One region of the Paenarthrobacter ilicis genome, then DNA from elsewhere that is predicted to be linked to it. Evidence: riboswitches for the same ligand, from Rfam matches in the RefSeq annotation. Region 1 holds a riboswitch; each other region holds the start of a gene.
The links. Region 1 has a riboswitch for cyclic di-AMP ahead of JOE60_RS04500 (C40 family peptidase). Riboswitches for the same ligand answer to the same signal wherever they lie in the genome.

Region 1 (5,038 bases):
GACGACAGGCTCGTCGCCTTCGGCCACCACGCTTGCTTTCCCAGTCAGCACAAGGACCAGCGCCCGGCGGAATGTCACAACCGCCAGCGGTTCATATCCAGCATTCAGAACGAGTGTGCGCATGCACGTACCTCTTCACGGCCGCACCCGTCAGGGGCACGAGGGCCGGCTGCCCTCTGCATGTACGGGCTGTGGATCGACAAGATAAGGGTAAGCACTCATATGCCGTATCAACGAATTATTCTTGCGTTTCCGCGGGCGGGTCGCTGAATGTTCATGCGTGGTTCATTAAGTGTGGCTGAATCCGGGCGTCCGGAGTTGCGTGCCGTCGCCACCTACTTTGAAACCGGAACCCCTGCGCCGCGCCGATATTCCGGGGGTGTCGCAGGGTCTTGAGTAGCAATGTGGGTGGTGGCGGCACGGCCTGACAAGGGCATTGAACCCGGGCTGCGGGGGCTATGCCAGGCAAAGGGCTGTTAAAAGCAGGACACCCCGCCGGCCTGGGCCTGCGGGGTGTCCTGAAGAAAAGTTGTTATCAGCCGTTGACGCGGATGAAGACCGGGCCGGAGCCCACGTTGACGCTGAACAGCGCCGTGGTGGAGCCGTTCCAGCCGCCGTGAACAGCCATGCCGTTGCCGACATAAACGGCGATGTGCGCCTGTCCGGCCAGACCGCCATTGGCGTAGTAGGCGAGGTCGCCCGGCTGGGCTTCAGCAGCGCTGACCGTGCGGCCCAAAGAAAGGTAGCCTGCGGGCCAATCGTGGAAGTGGATGCCCACTGCAGCCAACGAGTTGGTGACCAGCATGGTGCAGTCCTGGGTTACACCCAACTGGGCGTAGGCTGCGGCAGCAATTGCTGCACCGATGCCGCTGGAGGCTGCAGGTGCCTTGGCAGCAGCAGGTGCTGCGCTGCTCACGGCAACGTTGGCAGTGCTGGTGGAAGCGGTGGTGGTGGCCGTTGCCTTGGTCTCAGCCTTGGCTTCTGCCGCCGGAGCCTTCTTCTCCACGGGAGGCGGTGCCTGAACCGTGGTGACCACGGGACGCTCGTAGGAGATGTCCACGGTGGAGTCAGCGGCGATGGTGGACTGGACCACGGCCTGGACGTCCAACGTGGAAGTGGAGGTGGACTCGCGGTCAACCTTGGTGTCTGCTGCGTTGGCAGCGATACCGCTGGTCAGGACCAAGCCGGAAGCTGCAGCGATGACTGCAGCCTGGCGGCCAACAGTACCTGCGTTGCCGCTGACAGCCTTGGCAATCATGGCAAGCGAGCTGGTCTTGGGGGCCTCGGCTCGATGCCGTGCAATGTTCTGTGCACTGGTCATGATTTTCTCTTTTCGTGTCCACGGGCAGGTGGGGTTGCACGCGGGTATTGGGTGCGCCAGCACTTGGGGGCATGCTGGCTCACCCCGAACCGGATATTTTCTAGCGGAGGGTAAAGAAGGAGGAGGTGCCTGTGGAGGCTGCCGAGTGCAGGAGCGTTCCCTGGCCCGGGTTCAAGGCGCTGATCATCATGCCGTTGCCAACGTAGATGCCAACGTGTGCGCCGCCGTTCTGCATGACCAAGTCACCAGGCTGGGGGTTGCTGGTGGGCTTCATGGCAGTCCATGCGTTGACGCGGGGGATGCTGATGCCGGCCTGGGCGTAGACCCACTGGGTGAACCCGGAGCAGTCCCAGCCGTTGGGGGTGGTGCCGCCCCATACGTAGGGGTGGCCGATTCCGGTGTACGCAATGGCGGCGAGACCCGAAGCAGATGCACTGGAAGCTGAAGACGGAGCGTCGGCGGATTTGGCCGTGACGTCACCGGCGGTTGCCTGGGTGTCGTTGGAGGCTGCGCGCTGGGTGGTGGTCTGCGCTGCGCGCTGGACAACCTTGGGAGCCTCTTTGGTAACCACTACGGGGCTTTCGAAGGCAACCGTGGCGGTGGGCTCGGCGGTGACGACGGCGGTGGCCACCAGTTGCTGGGTGCTGGAAGCTTCTGCTTTGGAGACGTCGGTGTCGGCAGCAGTGGCCGGGAGGCCAACGCTGAGGACGAGGCCTGATGCTGCTGCCAGGACTACGGCCTGACGGCCAACGGAACCGGCATTTGACGAAACAGCCTTGGAAAGAGTGTTCAAGGGGTTCGTGCGAACCGTTTCAGCGCGATGGCGCGCAGGGGTAGTGCGTGATGACACGTAGGTAGCCTCTCCCAATGCCTGCGAGGTGAGCTGTCGGATTCGGATGGGAGTCATCCGGCCGCGCTGCTTCGAAGAAGCTTTGCGACTTAACCCCAAGGCCTCCTGATGAAGGCCATAAGTGGTTCCCCCGCCCCTGCCAGACGATTTATGCGAACGGATCCCGAGTAGTGGCAGAGCTAGGCAATCCACTCGAGTGCACCGGCCCCCTAAACAGCCGATGCGCTTTGAACGGTACAACAGTTGAACGCGAATGTCACATTCAGGTCACGGTGTGTCTCCAAATTCGAGAGACAACCATCAACTGGCTTAGAGCCAGCCCATGGGGTCTACAACTTCGCCATTGACCTGAACCTCGAAGTGGAGGTGGCAGCCAGTGGATGCGCCCGTGGTTCCGCTGAGCGCAACGGTATCGCCGCGCGTCACGGTGTCCCCCACCTTGACGGTGAAGGAAGACAAGTGGTTGTACGTGGTTTCGAGGCCGTTGCCGTGATCGATGACCACGCGGTTGCCTCCCCCGTACTCGTGCCAGCCGGCGAAGGTGACCTTGCCGGTGGCAGCAGCGTGGACAGCCGTGCCGCACTGGGCAACGAAGTCCTGGCCGCGGTGGAAGTCACCCGTGCCGCCCGTGAGGGGGCTGACGCGGTAGCCGAAGGGCGATGCCGTAGTCAGGGTGTCCAGGGGGCTGGCCATGGTGCCTACCGACGAGGCGCGCTGGATGCTGCCGGCGGACTGGGCGCTCAGCAACTGCTTGAGCTTGCCGTCCGGGTCAGCGGCCGTAGCGACGGCTGCGCGGCTGAAATCGATCTTGGCTGATGCTGCGGCGGAAACCTCGGGCTGGCTGCCGGCGGCGGCAACAGCCAGCGCAGACTCCGTCTGGCCTGATTCCGACGTCGCCATGACCGGGCTGGTCGCTGGCAGACCGACAGTCAGGGCAAGGCCGGTAGCGGCAAGCGCTACTCCGGCTTTCTGCCCGACGCCACTGGCTGCAGCGAAGTCGGCAACCTGGCGCAATGGGCTCTTACGGCGGCGGACTTGGCGCTCGGTGTCGCGGGGCCGGATCTCCATTGTGGCGCGGGCTGGCCGCAGCTCAACAGCGGGGCCGGACGCGCGGCGGCGGCCCCTGACGTTCTGCGATGTCAAACTCTGTTCCTCTCTGAAAAGCCTACGAAGTTAGCTGTCGGATTCGGGTCAGAGAGTTCAAAGACCCGGTCCGCACGAAGCGCTCACGGCACAGGGGTATCCCAGGAAGGGACCTGCGTCAGTGGGTACTTCTGCTGCGGACTTCACCCCAAGGCTGCTTCTTTAGACAGCCGCTTGTGGTTCCCCCGCCTCTGCCAGTGCTGGATGACACACCTCATCCGCTGGCAGAGCTCGGCTCCGGATAAGGTAACGCTTTGGTATCAGCGCTAGTAGTTAACTATAGGGGATTAAGTCCCGTAGTAATAAATTCGTTATCAACAGGAATCGCCGTGATCGAGGGGCCGCTGTATCACCTATCCCGGAAAACCGCAGGTCACGGACGTGGGCGCGGAGAAAAAGTGAAACCGCACACGGCTCTCAGGGGCGCGTGGTTACTTCCGGTTAAGGGTGTCCCTCAGTTGAGCGAGACGAAGACGTGCGCAGCTACCTCGGGGGGCAGTTCCAGCGCACCTTCGATCCCGGGAACCCGCACGGAGATGTACTCCCCAACCCGGGCCAACGACACGGCAGCCCCCGGGCGGATTCCGCCTTCGTCCAGCTGGGTCAGGAGCTCGGGCTCCACCTGGATGGGTTCAGCGAGGCGGCTGACAACCACGCGGGAATCAGAGCCGTATCCATCCATGGCCTGGAGAAGGTTGACATCAGGCCGCGGGAAAGGCTGCGCAGGCAATCCACCCAGTGCTTCCAGCCCCGGAATCGGGTTGCCGTAGGGAGACTCTGTGGGATGCTCCAGAAGTTCATACAGGCGGCGCTCCACACGCTCACTCATGACGTGTTCCCAGCGGCAGGCCTCATCGTGGACGTAAGCCCAATCCAGGCCGATGACATCCGCCAAAAGGCGCTCGGCCAGCCGGTGCTTCCGCATGACCTCGGTGGCACGCTTCCGTCCGGCCTCGGTCAGCTCCAAGTGGCGGTCGTTGGAAACAATCACCAGGCCATCGCGTTCCATGCGGCCGATGGTTTGAGAGACAGTGGGACCGGAGTGGCGCAACCGCTCCGCGATGCGTGCCCTGAGCGCCACAATGTTCTCTTCTTCAAGTTCCAAAATGGTCCGAAGATACATCTCAGTGGTATCGATCAGATCCGTCATCCAGCTCAGCTCTCCTCGAACGCAGTTCCTTGCGTAATCTCCACCGTACAGCGTCATCCGCCGGGGCGGCCTGTGCGCGCCCCCGGCCCTTGAACACCGACCTCCAGCCTAGCTTATTTGGAATTACTCTGGATAATTCCGGTCGCATTGTGTTGATGCGCATTCCACGTACCGGACTATGACGGACGCAGGTTCCTGCTCAAGCCCCCCTTCAGGCAGAATTGGGATGTCGATGGGGCAGTCCATGCCGCCTGCCACCTCCCCTCTCTAGTCGATACCCATTGGAGCCACACGTGAGCGACAACAGCATCACCATTCCCGCCGGGCTGCTGCCCAAAGACGGACGATTCGGCGCTGGGCCGTCCAAAGTCCGCCCCGAACAGATCGAGGCGTTGTCAGCGGCATCGTCAACCATCCTGGGCACGTCCCACCGGCAAGCTCCCGTCAAGAACCTGGTGGGCTCAGTCCGCGAGGGGCTCAGCGGGTTCTTCCGCGCACCCGAGGGCTATGAGGTTGTCCTTGGCGTGGGAGGCTCCACCGCGTTTTGGGATGTGGCTGCGTTTGGGCTCGTAGA
Region 2 (5,038 bases), 570 kb from region 1:
CCCGCCACCCAGCACCACGGTGAGGTTACCGGCGTCGAGCAGTTCAGAAATGGCGCGTCCAGCGCGCTCTTGGCCCGCCTCCAGTGAGTCGTCCTCCACCACCACGTCACCGGCGTCGAACACGTCCCGGTCAAGGTGGAACGCCAGCGGACCCAAGGCGGACCTGATGGCGGCCGGTGCCTTGGCCGCGCCCACCCGACCCTTGTTGCGGAGGACGCCGGCGTCGCTGCAGAAGCCAAGCACGACGGCGGGCCTCGCCGCCGCTGCGGTGGCCGCCGTCGAATGTGGTTCCACGGCCTGCCACCAGCGGCGATGCTCCGGGCCGTCACCGTCGAAACGGCCGGTCCAAGGGGTCGACGGGACATCCACGGAGGGAGAGCTGGTATCCATCCTTCAAGCACACCCCAACAAAGCGGCGGACACCAGCATCCCGGGCCGGGCCGTGTCTGAAACCCCGGACTTGCCCCGCCAGTGAGCGGTTACTTGACGCCGAGCAACTCTTCCACGGTGCCGATGCCGAAGAACAAAAGGAAGGCGGCAGCAACAACCCACATGAGCGGGTGGACTTCGCGGGCGCGGCCCTGGAAGGTGCGGATCAGGACGAAGGAGATGAAGCCGGCGCCCAGGCCATTGGCAATCGAGTAGGTGAACGGCATGAGGGCGATGGTCAGGAAGGCCGGGATACCCACGCCCCAGTCCTGCCAGTCAATCCTGCCCACCTGGGACACCATCATGAAGCCCACCACCACCAAGGCCGGAGCCACGGCTTCGAACGGGACCAGGTTGATCAGCGGGGTGAAGAACATTGCCACCAGGAAGAGGGCGCCGGTGACGATTGAGGCCAAGCCGGTACGGGCGCCCTCACCGATGCCTGCGCCGGACTCCACAAAGATCTGGTTGGAGGAAACCGAGGCGCCGCCGCCCACAATCGCACCCAGGGCGTCAACTTGCAGGACGCGGTCCACGTTGGGGATGTTTCCGTCCTTGTCCACCGTTCCGGCCTCGTTGGCGAGTCCCACCATGGTGCCCATGGCGTCGAAGAAGATGCTGAGCAGGATCACGAAAGCCAGCAGCGCCGCGGCAATGAAACCAAGGTGCTGGAACGCGCCGAACGGGTTCGCCTTGCCGATGAGGGACAGGTCAGGAGCGCCCCATTCAGACAGCGTCGGTGCCACCAGGGACCAGCCGCGGGGGTTCACGTTCTTGCCGTCAAAGCTGGGGCCAATGTGCAGGGTGAATTCGAGGATGGCTGCCAGTGCCGTGGAAACGACGATGCCGATCAGGATGGCGCCGCGGACCTTGCGGACCACCAGCGCGATGGTGAGGATGAGGCCCACGGCGAACACCAGGGTGGGCCAGCCCAGCAGCTTTCCGTCAACACCCAGCCCCAGGGGAACAGTTGTTCCCGCGGCGTCCGGAATGCGGCGCACAAAACCTGCATTCACCAGGCCGATCAGCGCAATGAACAGGCCAATGCCCACCACGATCGCCGTCTTGAGCGCCTCCGGCACGGCCTTGAAGACGGCAGTGCGGAAACCGGTCAATACAAGGATGAGCATGGTGACGCCGGAGAGGACCACCAGGCCCATCATGTCCGGCCAGGTGAGGCCCGGGTGGGAGGCCACGGTGACGGCAACGAAGGCGTTGACACCCAGCCCGGTAGCCACGGCGAAGGGGTGCTTGGCCCAGGCGCCCATGAGGATGGTCAGGATGCCGGCCACGAAGGCCGTGGTTGCAGCCACGGCGGTGAAGCCCAGAGATGCGCCGCTGGAGTCTGCCCCGGAGAGGATCAGCGGGTTCAGGACCACGATGTAGCTCATGGCAAAGAACGTGGCAAAACCGCCGCGGATTTCCCGCGAGTAGGTAGATCCGCGTTCGGAGATCTTGAAGTAGCGGTCGACTGCAGAACCTTGTTTCAGCATGAAGGTCTCCGGGGATTGGGGGGAGTGTTCTCTCAAATCCTATGTTGCCGAATACAGGGGGCCCGGACGATTCGCCTAGTCTGTAAGGAAGCCAACACTAGGAGAAACCGTCCCATGCGTACCGTCCGTCCGCTTCTGGCCGCCGTCGTCGCCGCTCTTGCCTTCGCGTCCGCCCTGCTGTTTTCCGCGGCCCCCGCGTCTGCGCACGACGTCGCCGAATCCTCGGCTCCGGCGAACGGGACCACAGTGGCCACCGTACCGGCGTCGGTCTCCATCACGTTCAACAACCGTCCGCTGGCCATCGGTTCCGGCGTAACGGTCACCGCAGGTGGCCAGAACTGGGCCGACGGCTCGGTCGAGATCATCGATAACCAGGCCGTGCAAAAACTGCGTGAAGGCGCTCCGGCCGGCGAATACACCGTGACCTGGAGGGTTGTCAGCTCTGACTCGCACCCCATCGAAGGCACCTTCACGTTTACGGCCACCACTGGAAGCACGACGGCGACCGGCGGCACCGCTGCAGCCTCGCCGTGGGCCGGGGCTTCTTCGGACACCGTCCCGACGGCGGGCACCGCCGCTCCCGGGACCGGAACCAGCGCTCCGGCGGCGGATGCGTCCCAGCCCTTCCCCTGGAGCATCGTTGTCCTGGCGGTAGTGGCTTTGGCCCTGGTGATTTTCCTGGCTGTTACGGCACGCAGGAAACTTGCTGCGTCCAACGCGCCGGAAGACCGGGATTCCGCGGAATAACTAGGTTTTCTACGTAGCTGCGAAAATCTCGAATCGGTTACCGCGACACGCCCAGATAACAGTTCCCGTTACTTAAATGTGACTTCGGCGTGATCATCGCGTACGGTTGTACCTGTGCCTGTTCCATGTAGCAGGCACTTCCGGCCTGATTGCCTAGCTCTGCCGCAGTCCGGAATCCGTTCGCAGACAAACCTAACGGCAGAGACGGGGAACCCAATTTAGGCCGCTTCCAGCGCGCCTTGGGGTGAAGCCACGATGCTTCCGCTGAACAGCGGGGGATAGTGGCCGGGTGACTCCCATCCGAATCCGACAGCTAACCTCGCAGGCATCGGGAGAGGCTTTTTTCATGTCTTCAAGCATTCTTCGCGGCCGTCGTAAGGCGGACAGCGTACGTCCTAATCCGTTCATCTCCATCTCCAAGGCTGTTGCCAGCAACGCTTCCGGCGCTGGCCGCCAGGCAGCTGTTATCGCGGCAGCTTCGGGCCTTGTCCTGACCGGCTCCATTGCTGCCCACGCAGCTGAAGCTCCGGTTCAGCGCGACTCCAGCCCGGCCACCGTGGCAGAGACCGTCTCGGAGGCACCCACCAAGGTTGTCACCGCACTCTCCACCGCCACCGTCAACTTCGAGCGTCCCGCCGTTGCTTCCGTAGCAGCTCCGGTCATCGAAAAGCCGGCTCCGGTTGTTGAAGCTCCTGTTGTTGCCAAGAAGGCAGCCGTCGCCCCCGCCGCCGCAACGGCTCCCGTTGCCAAGGCTGCTGCAGCTGCTCCCGCCGCTGCTGCTCCGGCTGCTGCACCCGCAGCCGCTGCTCCCGCCGTCGGTGGAGTGAACGCAGCCATGGTTGCTTCCGCTTACGCCCAGATCGGCATCATGCAGGACTGCACCGCCATGGTGGAAAGGGCGCTGGGTTCCGCTGGTATTCCTGTTGGCGACCTCGCCCCCATGCAGTTCATGAACTACGGCCGGGTTGTCAGCGATCCCCAGCCTGGTGACATGATCGTCCAGTCCGGCCACGTAGCCATCTACATCGGCAACGGCCAGGCCATCAGCGGTGGCATCAACGGCAACCAGACGGGTATCCACCCCATCAGCTGGTTGACTGCAACTGGTCCCGTTACGTACGTACGCGCAGGCGCATAAGCCTCACGCTTCAGTTCAAAGGCCGGTGTTCTTCGAGGAATGACTTCCTCGGAGAATACCGGCCTTTGGCGTTAAATTATGTGCGGAAAAGTGTGATGTAGGGTTGCTGCTCGCCGTCAGGCCAGGGCTATGCCGGGTCCGGCCGGGAGCGCCACCTTGGAGGAGATTGCTTGCCCCACGGCTTTCGCTTGCCGGAGCACCTCTTTGGGCGTGGGTGTGATGAGTTCTCCCACTCCCACCAGGTGCATCCCCAGTGCACGCATGGCTGCCGCAAAGTTCTGTCCCACGGCAATTCCCAGCTCGGCCAACATGCGGCGCAGTTGGCTCTGGGCGCAGCGCGTCACCACCACATGGTCTGCCAGCAGGATCCCGTGCGCAGTGTGGACTGCCCATTGGCGGGGTGCTACTTCCAGTGGTCCGGAGGCAAGGCCGTTGCTCAGGCTGGCTGTGGCGACCTTCCTGGCCAGCCCATGGGCAGTCTGCTGGGCTGCGTCAGCGCCCAGGAAATCAAGGCGGACGGCGCGGGTGGTGCTGCGGACATCAAGCTGGTGGCTGGCTGCGTAGTTGCGCAGGTGGCGGAGAATTTCGCTGCGTTCCTGCATGGCGGGATCGGCAACATCGCAGCGTTGGAGCATCCCTGTGTGGGGGGACGATCCGGAACCCGTCAGACCACCAAAGCCCTCCACCACAATTGATCCGACTCCGTAGCGGCTGAGTTCGCTCGCAACGGCCAAACCGGAGAGGCCGGCTCCAATGACTACTGTGGTGGTTCGTTCCGCACCGGAATCAGGCGTGACTGACACTGCTTGGTTCCTCCTTGACGTGGGTGCCTGGCGGCATCGCGTGGGAAAGCGTCCGGATTCCCCAAGCGGCCGCAAGTGAGCAGCCAGGATGTGTGCTGAAACACTGTTCCCGGCTACTCGGTGACTCGAACACTACCGAACTTTTTCGGCCAAGGATAGCCTTCGCGGCATCGTGTTTTTGATGTTCATTGAGAGCAGATCATGGCGTCCCCGGAACTGAGCCCGGACCGTTATGCACATAGCTTCGACGCGTCTTGATTCGCCCCCTCCCAGCGAGAATAGTGGGCTGTGGAAGGCGGAATCCGCAGGGTTCTTCTTCCCGGCTTATGGGATGTGTCGAGCCAGGGATTTGGTGGCCCCAAACCTCTGGCAGAATAAGCCGGAACATCAAGCAGCAGGTGGAGAGGCGGGCCCAATGGACCAGCACG
Region 3 (5,038 bases), 220 kb from region 1:
GTCCCACAAGGTTGGCCGGGAGTGGGCTCATGAAACTGCCGCAGGCAAGGAAAATTCCCGCGTACATCAGGGCCCAAGCACCGGCGCGGAGGAGGCGCCCCGGCCAACCGGTCCGGCCCGGGGCCCCACCAAAAGCAGCCTGCAACTCCCTGACGGGGACATCGCCGCGGCGGAGGCTTCGGTTCAGGCGCACCATTCCGCGCAAGTCCGCAAGCGCAGTACGTACGACGTCGACACGTGGGTCGGGCTGTTCGGTCCAGTCGACGGGGACTTCATGGATACGGAGGCCGGAGCGTTCCGCAATGACCAGCAGTTCGGTGTCGAAGAACCAGCCGTCATCCGTGGTGTACGGCAGGATGCGTTGCGCCACATCTGCACGGATGGCCTTGAAACCGCACTGGGCGTCGGAGAATCGTGCCCCCAAGGTACCGCGCAGGAGCGAGTTGCAGCTACGGGAAATAACCGCGCGCAGGGCACTGCAGGTCACGCGCGAGGATGAGGCTGAACGGGTTCCGATAGCCAGATCGGAGTGCCCGGAAATCAGCGGGGCCAGCAGGGGAGCCAACGCGGAGAGGTCCGTGGACATATCGGCTTCCATGTAGGCCAGGACCGGTGACGGGGATGCCAACCAAACATGCCGAAGGGTCTTTCCCCGGCCTCTTTCCGCGAGCCGGACCACCACCAGTTCTGGAAGTTCACGGGCCAGGCGCTCCGCTATCCGCAACGTGCCGTCGGTGCTTGCATTGTCAGCCACAGTGATGCGGAACGAGTACGGCAGCCAGTTTTTCAGGTGCCCGTGCAGCCGGCGGAGGTTATCCTCAATCCGGCTCTCCTCATTGAAGACGGGCACGGTCAGGTCCACCACCGGCACGGGGACCATGGTGTTCACCGGCCGTTGCCGCTGGGGAACGGGTGCTGGATGAGTGAGCGTCATGCATTCAGCATGGAACCGCCGTTTATGTGTGCTGTAGGCGCAAGCTGTGACTCCACTGTGAGCACCTTAAAAGCCGAAAGCCGCCCCCTTTTCCGCTGTCCGCACCAGTGGGAACCGGTGCGAATGGCGGAAAAGGGAGCGGCGATCCGAAAGGGTGTGGCTTAGTACCAGTTGTGCGACAAGTGGAAAGCCAGGGCAGCGGACGGCGAACCGTAACGCTCCTTGATGTAGTTCAGGCCCCACTTGATCTGGGTCTGGTAGTTGGTCTGCCAGTCAGCGCCGGCCGAGGCCATCTTGCCAGCCGGGAGGGACTGGACAATGCCGTATGCGCCGCTGGACGCGTTGGTAGCAGTGGTCTTCCAGTTGGATTCCTTCTCCCACAGCGTGTTCAGGGCGGTCATTTCGCCCTGGCCCCAGCCGTAGCTGCCCAGGATGCTTGCAGCGTAGGCCTTGGCGGCGGCGGGATCGTCAACTGCCTTGGGAGCTGCGGCTGCGGCGGCTGCCTCAGCGGCGGCGGCAGCAGCGGCGTCGGCGGCTTGCTTGGCAGCGGCATCAGCAGCAGCCTTGTCAGCTGCGGCCTGAGCGGCGGCTGCCTGATCTGCGGCGGCCTTCTCTGCTGCAGCCTTTTCGGCTGCGGCCTGGTCAGCGGCGGCCTTGTCGGCAGCAGCTTTCTCAGCGGCGGCCTTGTCCGCAGCAGCACGGTCGGCGGCACCCTTTGCGGCGGCGGCGTCCATGGAAGCAGAGATCTCGGCGGACTTGTTGGTGCTCACGTTGGCAGCTGCCTGCGTCCCGGCAACACGGGTGGCCTCGGGGAGGTTCAGGGCAGCGTTGGCGGCCGTTCCCAGCGATGCAACGCCCAGTGCGGCAGCAACCACACCGGCAACTACCGACATGCGGTGGCTGGACTTACCCTGGCGGGCGGCGTTCTTAAGGACTGCCTGCGACTTGTTGTTTTCATCGCGGTGGCGCGCAGAAGGGCGCGCCGGATCGTTAAATTCAGACATGTGTTGTGACCTCTCAGCGCCTGCGGAGTTAGCTGTCGGGTTCGGATGAGGTCATCCGGCCGCGCGTCACGCTGCGGCTTCACCCCTAGGGCGGCACATTGCCAGGCCCGGAGACTGTGGGTCCCCCGTCTCTGCCTCAAAGAAGAACGGACTCCGGGAAGTGGCAGAGCTCGGCGCATCCCGGATGTGGGTCCTTGGGGAAACCCACCCTTTCGACGGTACAGGAGGATTCCCCGGAAGTCACATTTAGGTAACAGAGATCACGACGCCGGTGAGTCGCCTTGCAGGCCCGGCTGACTTTCCCCGGTGCTTACGGTGGGAAGTCGCAGGGCGAACTCTGTGCGCCCGGGCCGGGACGTCACTTCCACGGTGCCACCATGGGCGGCAACAATCGAATCCACAATGGAAAGGCCCAGTCCGGAAGTCCCTTCCGACCCCGATCTCGCTGCGTCAGCGCGGGCAAAACGGGAGAAGATCCGGGTTTGGAAGTCTTCCGGAATGCCGGGGCCGTTGTCCGTCACGGTCACCACCGCACTGCCATCGGCGGAGAGCATCACGCCCGTGACCACCGTGGTTCCGCGGTCCGTGTGCTTGCGGGCGTTGGACAGCAGGTTGGCCAGGACCTGGTGCAGCTGGGTGGCGTCACCGCGCACTGTGATGGGTTCATCGGGAAGCTTCAGCTGCCAGGTGTGGTCCGGCGCCATGACTTTCTCGTCGCTGACGGTTTCGATCACCAGCTGTGTCAGGTCCACATCCGCCATTTTGACGGGCTGCCCCTCGTCCAGCCTGGCCAGCAGCAGCAGGTCTTCAACCAGCGTGGTCATGCGCTCCGATTGGCTCTGGACCCTTGCCAGCGACTTGCGGCCATCGTCGGTGAAGGTCTCGGTCATCCTCATCAGCTCGGTGTACCCACGGATGGCTGTCAGGGGAGTGCGGAGTTCATGCGAGGCATCAGCAACAAACTGCCGGACTTTGGTCTCGCTTTCCTGCCTGGCCTCCAGTGCGTTGGCAACATTGTTGAGCATCAGGTTCAGGGCGTGGCCCACACTGCCCACTTCCGTCCCCGGATGGGAGGCGGATGGTGGTACCCGCACCGCAAGTGCCACCTCACCGGCGTCCAGGGGCAACCGCGAGACTTTCGTGGCTACTTCGGAGAGCTGTTCCAGGGGCCGCATGGTCCGCCGGATGATCACGGTGCCTAGCAGGCCAATCACCAACAAGCCGCCCAGCGATACCACCACCATGGTCCACACCAGTGAGGCCTCGGCGCTTTGCTTGTCGGACAGCGGCAGGCCGGTAACAATTACATCGCCATCGTTGGTGCCGACGGCCACCAGCCGGTAATCACCGTTGGACAGGGAGCGGTCCGCCGGCTGGCTGTTGGTGGGCAGGCTCAGCAGGACCTGCTGGTCGGCGGCGGACAGTGAGACGCGGTTGCCCTTGGCGTCAATCAGTCCCGAGCTGCTGACCTCTGATCCGTCAATCCTTGCGTTCAGTGTGCCGGCGGCCTGTCCGCGGGCCTCCAGGGGATCCGGCCTGCCGGAGTTCGGGAAGTTCGACGGCGGCCTGCCGAAAGTATTTGCGCGGCTGGAGGCCTGCTCCAATTGCCTGTCCAACTGACGGTTGAACACGTTGTCCATGGAGGCGTAGCTGACAATGCCCACAGCTCCGCAGATGGCCACGAGGAGTGCCATGGCCACCAGGACCAAGCGGGTCCGCAGGTGCCAGGTGGAGGGGTTGAGCCAGCTGCGCCCTGTGCGTTTGGCTACTCCGGAGAGGGTGCTCAAGTCCTAGTCCGCAGGCTTGATGACGTACCCGGCACCGCGGATGGTGTGGATCATGGGTGGGTGGTTAGCCTCGATCTTCTTCCGCAGATAGGAAATGTAGAGCTCCACAATGTTGGCCTGTCCACCAAAGTCGTAGTCCCACACGCGGTCCAGGATCTGGGCTTTGCTGATCACCCGTTTGGGATTTTCCATGAGGTAGCGGAGGAGCTCGAACTGCGTGGCGGTGAGCGGAATGTCCTCCCCGGCGCGCGTCACTTCCCTGGTGTCCACGTTGAGGGTGAGGTCTCCCACCACCAGCTCAGCGGTGTCCATGGCGGCAACGCCGGAGCGCTGGACCAGCCGGTGAAGCCGCAGGAGGACTTCCTCCATGCTGAAGGGCTTGGTCACGTAGTCATCGCCGCCGGCGGCCAGGCCAACGATCCTGTCCTGGACTGCATCCTTGGCAGTCAGGAACAAGGCTGGTACTTCCGGAGCGAAGGCGCGGACCCGGGTGAGCACTTCCACGCCGTCAAAGCCGGGAAGCATGACGTCCAGGACAAGGACGTCCGGCCGGAACTCTTTGGCCACCTTCACGGCCTCAGGTCCGTCGCCGGCCACCGCGACGGACCAGCCGGCCATGCGAAGGCCCATGCTCATCAGTTCGGCAAGGCTGGGTTCGTCGTCCACCACCAGGGCGCGGATGGGTGAACCGTCCGGGTGGGTGAGTTGGGGCAGGTTGTTGGTCATGGAGTGCGGGGAGGCCATGGCACAACTCTCCGTTCTGCTGGTTAGCCAACGCTATGCCGGTCCTGTGAGGACGCTGTGAAGTCAACATTAGCGAGGTGGGAGTCCATGGCGGGGATTTTTGGCCCTGAAGAAGCCCGGTCCGGATCTCCGATTGGACAACATATGTTTCAGATCGTGAGATTCCGCGGTGGGGTACTTCACGGGAAGTGTGATGGCCAGAGTGGGCAAATTCCCGAATAATCTTCACCAGAAGCGGTATTTGTATGGTTCGTGTCGAATGAAATGGCGTTCATTTTGAGGGGCGAGTGAATTGTGATTCGCGGCACAATAGACCTCCGTGTCTCAAAATGTGGACGGTTCTGAGCTTTGTTACTTGCGTGTTGCCATTGTTACGATGCACACTTCCAATGTGAACAAGAACTCAACAGCACCTGCAGCCGCAGCAATCTGGTCCAGCGCACCCGCTGGCGACGAGTCCCGCTGTTGTCGAATGCAAGCCTAACTTTCCACCCCAAAGAAGTTTCAGGCATTCGCCCCCTAGCCCAGCGTTGGGCGCCCATCCCCAAACTCATTGCGGGGACAACCAG

Region 2: linked by a shared signal. The riboswitch ahead of JOE60_RS01895 (NlpC/P60 family protein) and the one ahead of JOE60_RS04500 (C40 family peptidase) in region 1 are both predicted to bind cyclic di-AMP.
Region 3: linked by a shared signal. The riboswitch ahead of JOE60_RS03465 (aggregation-promoting factor C-terminal-like domain-containing protein) and the one ahead of JOE60_RS04500 (C40 family peptidase) in region 1 are both predicted to bind cyclic di-AMP.

Annotation. Positions count from the first base shown of each region.
Region 1 covers NZ_JAFBCD010000001.1:946,736-951,773, reverse strand. Annotated here, with positions in the region: gene JOE60_RS04510 (HNH endonuclease) at 1-123, opposite strand, end outside; gene JOE60_RS04505 (NlpC/P60 family protein) at 536-1,321, opposite strand; gene JOE60_RS04500 (C40 family peptidase) at 1,422-2,171, opposite strand; cyclic di-AMP (ydaO/yuaA leader) riboswitch at 2,176-2,336, opposite strand; gene JOE60_RS04495 (M23 family metallopeptidase) at 2,481-3,314, opposite strand; cyclic di-AMP (ydaO/yuaA leader) riboswitch at 3,319-3,561, opposite strand; gene JOE60_RS04490 (iron-dependent transcriptional repressor DtxR) at 3,769-4,464, opposite strand; gene serC (phosphoserine transaminase) at 4,758-5,038, shown strand, end outside.
Region 2 covers NZ_JAFBCD010000001.1:379,953-384,990, forward strand. Annotated here, with positions in the region: gene hutG (formimidoylglutamase) at 1-390, opposite strand, end outside; gene JOE60_RS01885 (NCS2 family permease) at 480-1,922, opposite strand; gene JOE60_RS01890 (copper resistance CopC family protein) at 2,037-2,669, shown strand; cyclic di-AMP (ydaO/yuaA leader) riboswitch at 2,849-3,011, shown strand; gene JOE60_RS01895 (NlpC/P60 family protein) at 3,016-3,807, shown strand; gene JOE60_RS01900 (NAD(P)/FAD-dependent oxidoreductase) at 3,924-4,610, opposite strand; gene JOE60_RS01905 (universal stress protein) at 5,026-5,038, shown strand, end outside.
Region 3 covers NZ_JAFBCD010000001.1:727,107-732,144, forward strand. Annotated here, with positions in the region: gene JOE60_RS03460 (dolichyl-phosphate beta-glucosyltransferase) at 1-934, opposite strand, end outside; gene JOE60_RS03465 (aggregation-promoting factor C-terminal-like domain-containing protein) at 1,096-1,938, opposite strand; cyclic di-AMP (ydaO/yuaA leader) riboswitch at 1,944-2,100, opposite strand; gene JOE60_RS03470 (sensor histidine kinase) at 2,199-3,725, opposite strand; gene JOE60_RS03475 (response regulator transcription factor) at 3,729-4,469, opposite strand.